One region of the Rossellomorea sp. NS-SX7 genome, then DNA from elsewhere that is predicted to be linked to it. Evidence: a T-box and tRNA genes for the amino acid it is inferred to sense, from the RefSeq annotation. Region 1 holds a T-box; the other regions hold tRNA genes.
What was found. The T-box of region 1 lies ahead of thrS (threonine--tRNA ligase). A T-box ahead of a tRNA ligase gene usually reads a tRNA of that ligase, here a tRNA-Thr.

Region 1 (4,748 bases):
CAATCAACGATTGAAGGACCTGACTAGCTGAAGGCAGGCCAACCTGCATATAACCAGCTGACGCAATCAGCAGCCAAAAAGGGACTGTGGCTATTGTCATACCAAACACCCGTTGAAAAGTATCCAATCTTCCATCGCATACTTCCATCATCTTCCTGTTTCCGAGGGGATAACAGAATGCCGCCAGCACAACGGGAATGATGCCGCTCATCACCATTTTCATAGAAAGTCCTTGAGCGTTTGGGATCTGGATAAGTATGACTCCGGACAAAATGAAGAAAGAAATGAAAAGGGAACGCAGCGGTATTTTATGACGTACCATTTCTGTTCCGGAAGATGTATTGACCTTTTGAACGAATAAGGGCCCGAGGAGTGTCCCGGCTACAATCGTTATCTGCCAGGTTCCGGCTGTAAGCCAGCCTGGACCATACACAGCCGCATAGGTAATAGGTGCATAAAACAAGACAAATCCAACAAAGCTCCATCCCAGCCATGGTAGAGGACTTCTTAGCATTTCCAATAGGACCTGCTTCATGTTTTTCCTTACCATCACAATCAAAAGAAGAAAGGGTACCATGAATAAGAATCTTAACGAGGAGCTCCAAAGCCAGTTTCCGCCTGAAAGCTCCATTGATCTGTTCAAAATGAACGTCACGGCAAAAAACATCGAGGCCATTATACCTAACATCATCTCTTTCATGCTTCTCATCCTTTTCAGACATATATTGTATAATATATTAAACTTTTATAACAAAATAGTATACTCTTTTGTGATGGCTATTCCCCCTGCCTGGGTTGTTTTACATATATTATTATGGATTGTGCATCAGCTGTCCGTTTGAGTTGAATTAGAAAAAAGCACGTGCACGCAATTTATGTGAATTTCCTAAACACTTACGAAAAACAACAATCTTAGAGAAAACACCCCAGATGAAAACGAATTGGCAGTCGTGTTCCCCGTTTACTGCAGCAGGTATTTTCGATGCAATCTAGAATATATACTATATAAGTGAAACACGTTGGAATCCAAAATGAAGTGGTCAATCATTCATGAATAGATCTATTAGGGGGTTGATAAGGTTGAACGAAGCTGAAATCCTTGAACGTCCTCAAGTCATGCATAGAAAGATCCCACGGAAAGAAATGGTGAAGAGGGTAATCCTGATTACGATAGGAGCCATCATTATGGGGGTCGGTCTGGAAATCTTTCTTGTACCGAACAATGTTATAGACGGAGGTATTGTAGGGATTTCAATCATCCTCTCCCACTTAACCGGCCTGAAACTTGGACTATATATATTTATCCTAAACATTCCTTTCTTTTTCATTGGTTATAAGCAGATAGGAAAGACGTTTGCATTTTCAACTCTCTACGGTATCATCATCCTCTCGGTTACCACCCTCTTTCTACATCCTGTTCCTGCTTTTACACAAGATATACTGCTCGCATCCCTGTTTGGCGGAATCGTCTTGGGGATAGGGGTGGGAATGGTCATTCGCTACGGGGGATCACTTGACGGTACAGAGATCCTCGCCATACTTTCGAGTAAAAAACTCCCTTTTTCCGTCGGGGAAATCATCATGATTGTAAACCTGTTCATATTATCAAGCGCAGGTTTTGTTTTTAGCTGGGATCGGGCCATGTACTCATTGCTTGCTTACTATGTAGCCTTTAAAATGATCGACATCACCATCAAGGGTCTGGATGAATCTAAATCTGTCTGGATCATCAGTGAGAATTACGAACAGATTGGTGATGCGCTCCTCCATCGATTAGGGAGAGGAGTTACATATCTTAAGGGAGAAGGGGCTTTTTCAGGGGATGATAAAAAAGTCATCTTTTGTGTGATTACCAGACTGGAAGAAGCAAAGCTGAAAGATATCGTGGCTGAACACGATCCATCGGCATTCCTTGCGATTGCTGATATAGCTGAAGTAAGAGGGGGCAGGTTCAAGAAAGTTGATATTCATTAATGAAAAATAAAGATGCGCCTTGATTACCGCGCTTTTATATTAAGGAAGGATAAACGCAAATGACTTCTGTCGTTTGCGTTTTTCTTTTTTTGTGTCACAGGATCAATTCTTCATCGGGTGAGACAAGATGACCGAGTTGACCGTAGTGAATGATTCTCCTGTATTCCCCCCAAACTCTTTTACGTCCTGTTTCTGTATTCAACCAGTTTTCACGGTTGATTTCCTCACTCTGATATGTCGCATTGAATGTAAATGGAATATAAATTAAGTCAGGTGGGAAATGCTTCATGAGTGTCCTGATCTGCCTGCCTGCTACATGGCTTTTACAGATGACCAACAATGATTTTATCTCGGAAAAATCAATGATATCCTTTGCAAATAGTACATTTTCAAGGGAATTCGCCGATTGATCTTCATATACGATTTTGTCTTGGGGTATACCGGCTTGCAGGAGGTAAGAAATAATCACAGATGCTTCCGTGATAGAATGAGAGCGCTGCCCTTCCCATTCAGGATGGGCTGTGCCAGTCAAGCTTCTCCCCCCGGTCACGATGATTCTTGGAGCAAGATTCAGTTTGTAGGCCTCGATTGCTTTTTCCCAATGACCTGGATGGGTTCCGCTAAAGATAAAGATAGCATCACACCTTTTTGGCTGAATGCTCTGGAAAAAGGTAAGTTCAGTGACTTGTTTCAATTGTTCTTCATTCAACTGGGGCATTTCAGATTCTTTGGGTATGACTGGTTTCATCTTGATCCTCCTAACATACTGTAATCGCTTGTCATCTCCCAGAACTCTTGGTGTGTGGAGAAAAATAGGGGACCCAGCTCATCTTTTCTGATTTGCGCTCTTTTATGCAGGTTTGTTCGTTTGATTTTTTCCTCTATGGACTTGTACTGTGCCAGATCTTTATATTCCCAGATGGCCATAATGGATGTCTTATCCGAATTCACCCATCGTCCCACCAATTTGGAACCAAATCGAAGCTGGTTTGGCAGTAAATAGTTATGAAAAAACTCGCTGAAACGTTCAAGTTTGTCTGGATCAATTTGATAAGTCCGCATTCTATATACCATAATATTCCTCCTCTTGAATAAAATATTACACGTTTGTTCTTTTTTGTTCAACTATTATTTAAACGTTTTTTCTGTTTTGTTAATGTTTATTCGTTTTTCGTGATGTTATAAAGTTTATTTAATTGGTGTATTGACTATTAGAAAATACTGCCATATAATCTTTTTAACGATTTGGTAAAGTTTTGAATATACTATCTGTAAAGCAATGAAGAGGACATGAATCATTTTTGATTTTTTTTCAGAGAACAGGGTCACTGGCTGAGAGCCCTGAAGAAATGGAAATGGTTTACCACCTCGGAGCAATTATGGGGAATTTACAGTATCCATAATCGGGTCAGACCGTTATCTTTTTTGAGCGAAGCGAAACTGCTTCGGAATTAGGGTGGAACCACGACCGCACACGTCCCTTGTACTGGGATGAGTGCGGTCTTTTGTTTGTGAATGGACCAATTTATTTGGTAGTTGATTCACAACAGCATATATACATTAAGAGTTATGATTAAAAGCAATGAAGAGGACATGGGTCATTTTAGATTTTCTTTCCAGAGAACGGGGTCACCGGCTGAGAGCCCTGAAGAAATAGGAATGATTCACCACCTCAGAGCAATTATGGGGAACCTTCAGTATCCATAATCGGGTCAGACCGTTATCTTTTTTGAGCGAAGCGAGACCGCTTCGGAATTAGGGTGGAACCACGACCGCACACGTCCCTTGCTTGGGGATGAGTGCGGTTTTTTTATTTATTTTTAGGAGGGATGATCATGTCAATTCAAAATGAAGCAGAAAAAAGGAATCATCGGAAGCTTGGTGCGCAGCTTGAATTATTTATGTCAATGGAGGAAGCACCGGGTATGCCGTTTTTCCTGCCTAAGGGAATGGTTGTCAGAAATGAGCTTGAGAGGTTCTGGAAAGAAGAGCATCGAAAAGCAGGATATGAGGAAATAAAGACACCGGTCATGATGAAACAGGAGCTGTGGGAACAGTCAGGACACTGGCAGCATTATCATGAAAATATGTATTTCTCGAAAGTTGATGATCAATCATATGCAATCAAGCCGATGAATTGTCCGGGGGCCGTATTGATTTATAAAAGCAAGAGAAGGAGCTATCGTGAACTGCCGATCCGTTATGGTGAGCTTGGACTGGTCCATCGACACGAACTTTCCGGTTCATTAAGCGGGCTGCTCAGGGTCAGGACTTTCACTCAAGATGATGCACATTTATTCGTGCTGGAGGATCAGGTCCAATCGGAGCTGAATAACGTTCTCGATTTGATTGATGTTTTTTATGCTAAGTTTGGATTTCAATATAAAATTGAACTGTCCACTCGCCCAGAGGAATATATGGGATCGATAGAGATGTGGAATAAAGCCGAAGAAGATTTGGAAAGAGTTCTGCAGAGTAGAAATGCAGATTACCAAATCAATGAAGGGGACGGCTCATTTTACGGACCAAAGATCGACTTTCATCTTGTAGACTCCATCGGACGCAGCTGGCAGTGCGGTACTGTGCAGCTTGATTTCCAGATGCCCGAGAAATTCAATTGTGAATACATTGGTGAAGATAATAAAGTACACAGGCCAATCATGATTCACCGTGCCATTTATGGTTCCATTGAGCGTTTCATGGCCATACTCATTGAACATTATGAAGGGAATTTTCCACTGTGGCTTGCCCCGGTACAAGTAAAGATTCTTCCG
Region 2 (4,748 bases), 1.4 Mb from region 1:
GCTCTGACTCTACCTTCGATCGCACCATCGAATTTTTTGATGACAAATGCTCCAAGCGGTCCCATCACCATAGCGCCAAGGAACATCGGTGTATCCGGTGCACCGACAATGACACCCATTGTGGCGATCGCACCTACGACGCCTCCGCGCTGATCATGCACAAGCTTACCACCTGTGTATCCAATCAGGAGCGGCAGCAGATACGTCACCATCGGTCCGACTAATTTGGCAAGGCTTTCATTTGGGAAAAAACCAGTAGGAATGAATAATGCAGTAATCAATCCCCAAGCTATGAAAGCACCGATATTCGGCAATACCATCGAGCTGAGGAAGTTACCGAACTTTTGTATTTTAACTTTTACAGTTGATTGAGTCATTTTCCTCTTCCTTTCTAATAAATCAAGTACTCATATATCAATCTTATGGTACAAAATGCTGAACAACAAGGAAGATGAAAGCTAACTTTGTCACGCCCCTGACGACAAACCTATTGTTTCTCCTATATACATGTCTCATACAATGCTGTATTGTCACTTCTTATGGAATCACATTCAAAAATAAAACGCCCTATGAGCTTTCATAGGACGTTAGAGTATTAGAGAACATCAACTGATAAAATCATGGGTAACTGCGCTAAAAATAAAAAAAGACTATCTGAACGATAGTCTTCCTAAATGACCCGTACGGGATTCGAACCCGTGTTACCGCCGTGAAAGGGCGGTGTCTTAACCGCTTGACCAACGGGCCTAAATGGCGGAGAAGGAGGGATTTGAACCCTCGCGCCAGTTGCCCGACCTACACCCTTAGCAGGGGCGCCTCTTCAGCCACTTGAGTACTTCTCCATATGGCTCCGCAGGCAAGATTCGAACTTGCGACCGATCGGTTAACAGCCGATAGCTCTACCACTGAGCTACTGCGGAATATTGAAATGGTGGGCCTAAGTGGACTCGAACCACCGACCTCACGCTTATCAGGCGTGCGCTCTAACCAGCTGAGCTATAGGCCCATGGAGCGGGTGATGGGAATCGAACCCACGACATCAGCTTGGAAGGCTGAGGTTTTACCATTAAACTACACCCGCAATAAATATGGGGCGACTGATGGGAATCGAACCCACGAATGCCGGAACCACAATCCGGTGCGTTAACCACTTCGCCACAATCGCCATAAAAGTATGATATAAATGAAAAATGGTGGCTCAGGACGGAATCGAACCGCCGACACATGGATTTTCAGTCCATTGCTCTACCAACTGAGCTACTGAGCCATCATATGTAAATTTCCTAAACATAGAGTGTGATAGTCCATCGTCCAGCTTTCAGAAAGACTATTCAAGATGCTGCTCAAGCTGTACGCTGATGCATAATCGATGAAGCTTATTCACCGTGCTCTACCAACTGAGCTACTGATCCACACTATGTAATTAGTGGCGGTCTGGACGGGACTCGAACCCGCGACCTCCTGCGTGACAGGCAGGCATTCTAACCAACTGAACTACCAGACCAAGAATTTTTGACGATAGTCAAAATATTCATCCATCGGTTACCGATTAGGATAAGTATTAGCTTGTCAAAAATGGTATTGCGGGGACAGGATTTGAACCTGCGACCTTCGGGTTATGAGCCCGACGAGCTACCGAACTGCTCCACCCCGCGACGATAATAAGAGTTAAATTAAATTGTGACCTCACGAATTAATATCCGTTAGAACCACCCCGACTTCAGTAAGCTTATTCAAGCTGCTGCTCCGTCGGTGCGCTGATGTGAAAGCTCCGAAGATTATTCGGACGTGCTCCACCCCGCGACGATAATAATTTAAAAGGGAATATGGCGGAGGAAGAGGGATTCGAACCCCCGCGGGCTTTAACACCCCTGTCGGTTTTCAAGACCGATCCCTTCAGCCGGACTTGGGTATTCCTCCGTGTTTTAAATGTAAATGGTGGACCTTGTAGGACTCGAACCTACGACCGGACGGTTATGAGCCGTCTGCTCTAACCAACTGAGCTAAAGGTCCGTATTGGTAGCGGCGGAGGGGATCGAACCCCCGACCTCACGGGTATGAACCGTACGCTCTAGCCAGCTGAGCTACACCGCCAAGAAACATTTATATCTAATTGTAGATATTTTGCTGAAGCAAAATAATATGGAAGATTGTTTTACTCCGCTTACGCTGCGTAAAAAATCTTGGTGGAGCCTAGCGGGATCGAACCGCTGACCTCCTGCGTGCAAAGCAGGCGCTCTCCCAGCTGAGCTAAGGCCCCATCTAAGGTGGTCGGGAAGACAGGATTCGAACCTGCGACCCCTTGGTCCCAAACCAAGTGCTCTACCAAGCTGAGCTACTTCCCGAAATAGATGGCGCGCCCGAGAGGAGTCGAACCCCTAACCTTTTGATCCGTAGTCAAACGCTCTATCCAATTGAGCTACGGGCGCTTAATATTATGAATGTTATTTTCTTTCACAAAAAAACTCTGGTGCCGAGGACCGGAATCGAACCGGTACGGTAGTCACCTACCGCAGGATTTTAAGTCCTGTGCGTCTGCCAGTTCCGCCACCCCGGCAAAAATCGTTGGAGCGGAAGACGGGATTCGAACCCGCGACCCCCACCTTGGCAAGGTGGTGTTCTACCACTGAACTACTTCCGCGTAAATGGTGCGGGTGAAGGGACTTGAACCCCCACGCCTTGCGGCGCCAGATCCTAAGTCTGGTGCGTCTGCCAATTCCGCCACACCCGCATGATAAAAGATATGATGTTCTGCCTGAGCAAAAATCAATGGTGAGCCATGAAGGACTCGAACCTTCGACCCTCTGATTAAAAGTCAGATGCTCTACCAACTGAGCTAATGGCTCATAAAAGTTATGAGATTTAAACCAAAGTGGTGCCGGCAAGAGGACTTGAACCCCCAACCTACTGATTACAAGTCAGTTGCTCTACCAGTTGAGCTACACCGGCGTGGTTATATTACAGGCTTGTCTGTTAGACGAAGCATTGAATACATTGTAGAGATTAAGGACGCTTATTTTACTCCGCTTCGCTTCGTAAAAAAGCATGGTGGAGGATGACGGGATCGAACCGCCGACCCTCTGCTTGTAAGGCAGATGCTCTCCCAGCTGAGCTAATCCTCCATATTATGCCTGGCGACGTCCTACTCTCACAGGGGGAGATCCCCCAACTACCATCGGCGCTGAAGAGCTTAACTTCCGTGTTCGGCATGGGAACGGGTGTGACCTCTTCGCCATAGTCACCAGACTGTTCATCCTTTTTTAAGGACAAGTATTATTATATCTTTTTCAGAGAAAATTTCAAGTATTAATTTAAAATTTATTCCCTGAAAACTAGATAAAGGATTGATGTCAAGAATACCGGTATTGCCGTTGTTCATTTAAAAATGACTCTTTGTGGTTAAGTCCTCGATCGATTAGTATCAGTCAGCTCCACATGTCACCATGCTTCCACCTCTGACCTATCTACCTAGTCATCTTCTAGGGATCTTACTCACATAAAGTGATGGGAAATCTCATCTCGAGGGGGGCTTCATGCTTAGATGCTTTCAGCACTTATCCCTTCCGCACATAGCTACCCAGCGATGCCTTTGGCAAGACAACTGGTACACCAGCGGTGCGTCCATCCCGGTCCTCTCGTACTAAGGACAGCTCCTCTCAAATTTCCTGCGCCCACGACGGATAGGGACCGAACTGTCTCACGACGTTCTGAACCCAGCTCGCGTACCGCTTTAATGGGCGAACAGCCCAACCCTTGGGACCGACTACAGCCCCAGGATGCGATGAGCCGACATCGAGGTGCCAAACCTCCCCGTCGATGTGGACTCTTGGGGGAGATAAGCCTGTTATCCCCGGGGTAGCTTTTATCCGTTGAGCGATGGCCCTTCCATGCGGAACCACCGGATCACTAAGCCCGACTTTCGTCCCTGCTCGACTTGTAGGTCTCGCAGTCAAGCTCCCTTGTGCCTTTACACTCTGCGAATGATTTCCAACCATTCTGAGGGAACCTTTGGGCGCCTCCGTTACTCTTTAGGAGGCGACCGCCCCAGTCAAACTGCCCACCTGACACTGTCTCCCACCCCGATAAGGGGCGCGGGTTAGAATTTCAATACAGCCAGGGTAGTATCCCACCAACGCCTCCACCGAAGCTGGCGCTCCGGCTTCCAAGGCTCCTACCTATCCTGTACAAGCTGTACCAAAATTCAATATCAGGCTACAGTAAAGCTCCACGGGGTCTTTCCGTCCTGTCGCGGGTAACCTGCATCTTCACAGGTACTATAATTTCACCGAGTCTCTCGTTGAGACAGTGCCCAGATCGTTACGCCTTTCGTGCGGGTCGGAACTTACCCGACAAGGAATTTCGCTACCTTAGGACCGTTATAGTTACGGCCGCCGTTTACTGGGGCTTCGATTCGCACCTTCGCTTGCGCTAAGCACTCCTCTTAACCTTCCAGCACCGGGCAGGCGTCAGCCCCTATACTTCGCCTTACGGCTTCGCAGAGACCTGTGTTTTTGCTAAACAGTCGCCTGGGCCTATTCACTGCGGCTCTTCGAGGCTATGCACCTCAAAGAGCACCCCTTCTCCCGAAGTTACGGGGTCATTTTGCCGAGTTCCTTAACGAGAGTTCTCTCGCTCACCTTAGGATTCTCTCCTCGCCTACCTGTGTCGGTTTGCGGTACGGGCACCTTTTTCCTCGCTAGAGGCTTTTCTTGGCAGTGTGGAATCAGGAACTTCGCTACTATAATTCG
Region 3 (4,748 bases), 750 kb from region 1:
TCTTCGTATAGCGATTGCCCATTAAGCCTCAACCTCCTTCTTCTTCGTCAGCATTACCTGGAACGTTGTAAAGATTGCCACGACCACAAAGAATAAAATAGATTTCGCCGTTCCAAGGCCGTAACGGTTATTCTGGAATGCTTCCTGGTAAATATTAATCGCTACAGACTGAGTCGAATTGAATGGCCCTCCGCCTGTCAACGAGATATTCAAATCAAAGATCTTGAATGCCATCGAGATCGTAAGGAAGAAACAAATCGTGAATGCCGGAAGAATCAAAGGAATAATGATCTTTGTCAGCAGCGTCCAATTTGATGCACCGTCCATCTTGGCAGCTTCTAATAGGGAGTTATCCACCCCTTGCAAGGCTGCTACGTAGATGACCATCATATAACCGCTGATCTGCCAGGCAAATACGATGACAATCCCCCAGAATGCCGTCTTCTCATCACCAAGCCATGGCATTTTAAAGAATGCAATATCCGTCATATTCCCGACAGATGCAAATCCTTTAACAAAGATGAACTGCCAGATGAAACCTAATAATAACCCGCCGATGACATTCGGAATAAAAAACACCGTTCTCAGGATATTACGTGTTTTGAGTGCCGCATTTAATAGTAAAGCAAATCCAAAACCGATTAAATTACTGATGATAACAGCAGCAAACATAAATTTCGTCGTAAACATGAAAGAATTAAAGAACGTTTTGTCATTCGTGAAAATCTGCTTATAATTGTCAAAGCCTACCCACTCTACAACAGAACTGACTCCATTCCAGGAAGTGAAAGAATAATAGACTCCCATTAAAAAGGGCAGAATCTGAATCACTAGGAAGAAGAGTAATGCAGGTCCTACAAAGGCAGCGTACGTCAATAAGCTCTTATATTTAAACTTTCTCTTTGACACTGCCTTGATCTGTGCTTGGGTACTTACCGGTCCAGTCTTTATCTTTGGTTCCACACGCATCACCACCCCTTTGTTATGTAACCGCTTTCTTATAGTATAAAGGGAATGCTATTTTAAATAGGTCAACAAAATTGACAAAGAAGGTGCACTATTTTGACTATATGGTGGAGTGGCTCTATCTTGTCATTTTTTAACCACTTAACATTGAGTATTATGGTAGGAGGAATATTGTAGAAAAATTCTAGGAGTTAATAAGATGAGGAAGTGATTGCGGTACTTCCCATTTTGATAGAGGAGTTTTATTTAGTTGGTGATGCAGGTTTTATGAAGAGGATTGTTTAGGGGCATATTAAGCTGAGGATGAGGTTGAAATGGCTCAAAAATTGCCTTTAGAGGAGGTCAGAAGACGTTCTGATGCTTTTTCCTTCCGTGGATACTCGTATAGGGCGGAACAGGGAGACTCCTCAAAATTAATTGGCCCAATTACTAAAAAATTGATCCAATGTTTCATTAATTGCACCGGGTTCCAAATAATTGCACCAATTTCTCATTATTTGTTCCGAATTCACGATAATTGTACAACTTAGAATCATTCCAATTAAAGCAAGATCTATCTACTCCATTTTTCAGATACAAAGCATGATCCTCGAACCATTATCCTTCAGCTCCTTTCCTTAAAAACAAAAAAGACTCCCTCATCAAGAGAAAGTCTTAAGTATGTATGATTGGAGCGGGTGATGGGAATCGAACCCACGACATCAGCTTGGAAGGCTGAGGTTTTACCATTAAACTACACCCGCAATGGTACCGGTGGCCGGGGTCGAACCGGCACTCCGTGAGGAACACGATTTTGAGTCGTGCGCGTCTGCCTATTCCGCCACACCGGCATTCATATGGAGGCGCCAACCGGATTTGAACCGGTGATAAAGGTTTTGCAGACCTCTGCCTTACCACTTGGCTATGGCGCCATATGAATGGAGCGGAAGACGGGATTCGAACCCGCGACCCCCACCTTGGCAAGGTGGTGTTCTACCACTGAACTACTTCCGCAATACTACTGGGCTAGCTGGATTCGAACCAACGCATGTCGCAGTCAAAGTGCGATGCCTTACCGCTTGGCTATAGCCCACTGATAGTATATGTCACTATATTGTTAGTGTGACAATTATGGGGCGACTGATGGGAATCGAACCCACGAATGCCGGAACCACAATCCGGTGCGTTAACCACTTCGCCACAATCGCCATAATCGTATTGGCAGGGGCAGTAGGAATCGAACCCACACCAAAGGTTTTGGAGACCTTCGTTCTACCGTTAAACTATGCCCCTATGAAAATTTGTTTTTTCTTACTCTTCGCATATAAGCATAATGCTCCGCTTCGCTGCTCAAAGGTTAAAGAAGATTATTTTACTCCGCTGACGCTTCGTAAAAAATCATGGTGGAGGGGGGCAGATTCGAACTGCCGAACCCGAAGGAGCGGATTTACAGTCCGCCGCGTTTAGCCACTTCGCTACCCCTCCATCTGTTGAGTGGTGCCGGCAAGAGGACTTGAACCCCCAACCTACTGATTACAAGTCAGTTGCTCTACCAGTTGAGCTACACCGGCACGTAAAATGATGATCAAGTTTCGGCTAATAAACTTATCATTGTATACATGGTAAACATTAAAGACGTTTGTTTTACTCCGCTATGCTTCGTAAAAAAACATGGTGGCTCAGGACGGAATCGAACCGCCGACACATGGATTTTCAGTCCATTGCTCTACCAACTGAGCTACTGAGCCATAATATTATTTTCGTTCCTAATCTGAGTATCCGATTGTCCATCGTCCAGCTCTCAGAAGGATTATTCAAGTTGCTGCTCGAGCTGTACGCTGATGTTTACTCGGTGAAGCTTATTCACCGTGCTCTACCAACTGAGCTACTGAGCCGTATTTTTTGTTTATTACTTCTAACTATTCAAATAAAATGGCGGTCTGGACGGGACTCGAACCCGCGACCTCCTGCGTGACAGGCAGGCATTCTAACCAACTGAACTACCAGACCAATGGTATTGCGGGGACAGGATTTGAACCTGCGACCTTCGGGTTATGAGCCCGACGAGCTACCGAACTGCTCCACCCCGCGACGATATAAAATCTTCTTAAAGCGTTTTCCTTAAAGTAAGGAAAGGTATTTTCACTACTTTATGCTTCGTGAAAAAGCTATGGTGGAGGATGACGGGATCGAACCGCCGACCCTCTGCTTGTAAGGCAGATGCTCTCCCAGCTGAGCTAATCCTCCAATTTGTATGGTGAGTTCTTTTCGCTTAGGCGAAAAAACTTCTTTGGTGACCCGTACGGGATTCGAACCCGTGTTACCGCCGTGAAAGGGCGGTGTCTTAACCGCTTGACCAACGGGCCATATAAGTATGTTATGGCGGAGAGCAAGGGATTTGAACCCTTGAGACAGCGTTGACCGTCTACACGATTTCCAATCGTGCTCCTTCGACCACTCGGACAGCTCTCCATATGGCTCCGCAGGCAAGATTCGAACTTGCGACCGATCGGTTAACAGCCGATAGCTCTACCACTGAGCTACTGCGGAACGATGTGCCTGGCGATGTCCTACTCTCACAGGGGGAGATCCCCCAACTACCATCGGCGCTGAAGAGCTTAACTTCCGTGTTCGGCATGGGAACGGGTGTGACCTCTTCGCCATAATCACCAGACAAATTTATGATGTCTTTTTTAGGGACAAGTACTATTATATCGTCTTTCAAAGATTTTTCAAGACTTTTTTTGTACTTTTTAAGAGAAATTTATTCCCTGAAAACTAGATAAAGGATTGATGTCAAGAATACCGGTATTGCCGTTGTGTTCATTTAAAATGACTCTTTGTGGTTAAGTCCTCGATCGATTAGTATCAGTCAGCTCCACATGTCACCATGCTTCCACCTCTGACCTATCTACCTAGTCATCTTCTAGGGATCTTACTCACATAAAGTGATGGGAAATCTCATCTCGAGGGGGGCTTCATGCTTAGATGCTTTCAGCACTTATCCCTTCCGCACATAGCTACCCAGCGATGCCTTTGGCAAGACAACTGGTACACCAGCGGTGCGTCCATCCCGGTCCTCTCGTACTAAGGACAGCTCCTCTCAAATTTCCTGCGCCCACGACGGATAGGGACCGAACTGTCTCACGACGTTCTGAACCCAGCTCGCGTACCGCTTTAATGGGCGAACAGCCCAACCCTTGGGACCGACTACAGCCCCAGGATGCGATGAGCCGACATCGAGGTGCCAAACCTCCCCGTCGATGTGGACTCTTGGGGGAGATAAGCCTGTTATCCCCGGGGTAGCTTTTATCCGTTGAGCGATGGCCCTTCCATGCGGAACCACCGGATCACTAAGCCCGACTTTCGTCCCTGCTCGACTTGTAGGTCTCGCAGTCAAGCTCCCTTGTGCCTTTACACTCTGCGAATGATTTCCAACCATTCTGAGGGAACCTTTGGGCGCCTCCGTTACTCTTTAGGAGGCGACCGCCCCAGTCAAACTGCCCACCTGACACTGTCTCCCACCCCGATAAGGGGCGCGGGTTAGAATTTCAATACAGCCAGGGTAGTATCCCACCAACGCCTCCACCGAAGCTGGCGCTCCGGCTTCCAAGGCTCCTACCTATCCTGTACAAGCTGTACCAAAATTCAATATCAGGCTACAGTAAAGCTCCACGGGGTCTTTCCGTCCTGTCGCGGGTAACCTGCATCTTCACAGGTACTATAATTTCACCGAGTCTCTCGTTGAGACAGTGCCCAGATCGTTACGCCTTTCGTGCGGGTCGGAACTTACCCGACAAGGA

Region 2: it has a tRNA-Thr gene. The T-box ahead of thrS (threonine--tRNA ligase) is inferred to sense a tRNA for this amino acid. The anticodon was not compared.
Region 3: it has a tRNA-Thr gene. The T-box ahead of thrS (threonine--tRNA ligase) is inferred to sense a tRNA for this amino acid. The anticodon was not compared.

What each region holds. Positions count from the first base shown of each region.
Region 1 covers NZ_CM128249.1:1,636,882-1,641,629, forward strand. The annotation lists gene ACUXV2_RS07950 (DMT family transporter) at 1-700, opposite strand, end outside; gene ACUXV2_RS07955 (YitT family protein) at 1,117-1,974, shown strand; gene ACUXV2_RS07960 (YdcF family protein) at 2,069-2,722, opposite strand; gene ACUXV2_RS07965 (NIPSNAP family protein) at 2,719-3,048, opposite strand; T-box leader at 3,245-3,459, shown strand; T-box leader at 3,548-3,763, shown strand; gene thrS (threonine--tRNA ligase) at 3,810-4,748, shown strand, end outside.
Region 2 covers NZ_CM128249.1:3,064,237-3,068,984, forward strand. The annotation lists gene ACUXV2_RS15265 (PTS mannitol transporter subunit IICBA) at 1-377, opposite strand, end outside; tRNA gene ACUXV2_RS15270 (tRNA-Glu) at 676-747, opposite strand; tRNA gene ACUXV2_RS15275 (tRNA-Ser) at 752-842, opposite strand; tRNA gene ACUXV2_RS15280 (tRNA-Asn) at 846-920, opposite strand; tRNA gene ACUXV2_RS15285 (tRNA-Ile) at 930-1,006, opposite strand; tRNA gene ACUXV2_RS15290 (tRNA-Gly) at 1,008-1,081, opposite strand; tRNA gene ACUXV2_RS15295 (tRNA-His) at 1,090-1,165, opposite strand; tRNA gene ACUXV2_RS15300 (tRNA-Phe) at 1,192-1,267, opposite strand; tRNA gene ACUXV2_RS15305 (tRNA-Asp) at 1,428-1,504, opposite strand; tRNA gene ACUXV2_RS15310 (tRNA-Met) at 1,582-1,655, opposite strand; tRNA gene ACUXV2_RS15315 (tRNA-Ser) at 1,828-1,920, opposite strand; tRNA gene ACUXV2_RS15320 (tRNA-Ile) at 1,937-2,013, opposite strand; tRNA gene ACUXV2_RS15325 (tRNA-Met) at 2,018-2,094, opposite strand; tRNA gene ACUXV2_RS15330 (tRNA-Ala) at 2,185-2,260, opposite strand; tRNA gene ACUXV2_RS15335 (tRNA-Pro) at 2,269-2,345, opposite strand; tRNA gene ACUXV2_RS15340 (tRNA-Arg) at 2,353-2,429, opposite strand; tRNA gene ACUXV2_RS15345 (tRNA-Leu) at 2,469-2,557, opposite strand; tRNA gene ACUXV2_RS15350 (tRNA-Gly) at 2,567-2,641, opposite strand; tRNA gene ACUXV2_RS15355 (tRNA-Leu) at 2,647-2,731, opposite strand; tRNA gene ACUXV2_RS15360 (tRNA-Lys) at 2,771-2,846, opposite strand; tRNA gene ACUXV2_RS15365 (tRNA-Thr) at 2,874-2,949, opposite strand; tRNA gene ACUXV2_RS15370 (tRNA-Val) at 3,047-3,122, opposite strand; rRNA gene rrf (5S ribosomal RNA) at 3,130-3,246, opposite strand; rRNA gene ACUXV2_RS15380 (23S ribosomal RNA) at 3,396-4,748, opposite strand, start outside.
Region 3 covers NZ_CM128249.1:891,672-896,419, reverse strand. The annotation lists gene ACUXV2_RS04365 (carbohydrate ABC transporter permease) at 1-22, opposite strand, end outside; gene ACUXV2_RS04360 (carbohydrate ABC transporter permease) at 22-963, opposite strand; tRNA gene ACUXV2_RS04355 (tRNA-Gly) at 1,636-1,709, opposite strand; tRNA gene ACUXV2_RS04350 (tRNA-Leu) at 1,712-1,796, opposite strand; tRNA gene ACUXV2_RS04345 (tRNA-Cys) at 1,804-1,877, opposite strand; tRNA gene ACUXV2_RS04340 (tRNA-Gly) at 1,885-1,959, opposite strand; tRNA gene ACUXV2_RS04335 (tRNA-Gln) at 1,967-2,038, opposite strand; tRNA gene ACUXV2_RS04330 (tRNA-His) at 2,078-2,153, opposite strand; tRNA gene ACUXV2_RS04325 (tRNA-Trp) at 2,165-2,238, opposite strand; tRNA gene ACUXV2_RS04320 (tRNA-Tyr) at 2,347-2,430, opposite strand; tRNA gene ACUXV2_RS04315 (tRNA-Thr) at 2,441-2,516, opposite strand; tRNA gene ACUXV2_RS04310 (tRNA-Phe) at 2,618-2,693, opposite strand; tRNA gene ACUXV2_RS04305 (tRNA-Asp) at 2,879-2,955, opposite strand; tRNA gene ACUXV2_RS04300 (tRNA-Met) at 2,963-3,036, opposite strand; tRNA gene ACUXV2_RS04295 (tRNA-Val) at 3,117-3,192, opposite strand; tRNA gene ACUXV2_RS04290 (tRNA-Glu) at 3,237-3,311, opposite strand; tRNA gene ACUXV2_RS04285 (tRNA-Ser) at 3,326-3,417, opposite strand; tRNA gene ACUXV2_RS04280 (tRNA-Asn) at 3,421-3,495, opposite strand; rRNA gene rrf (5S ribosomal RNA) at 3,503-3,619, opposite strand; rRNA gene ACUXV2_RS04270 (23S ribosomal RNA) at 3,788-4,748, opposite strand, start outside.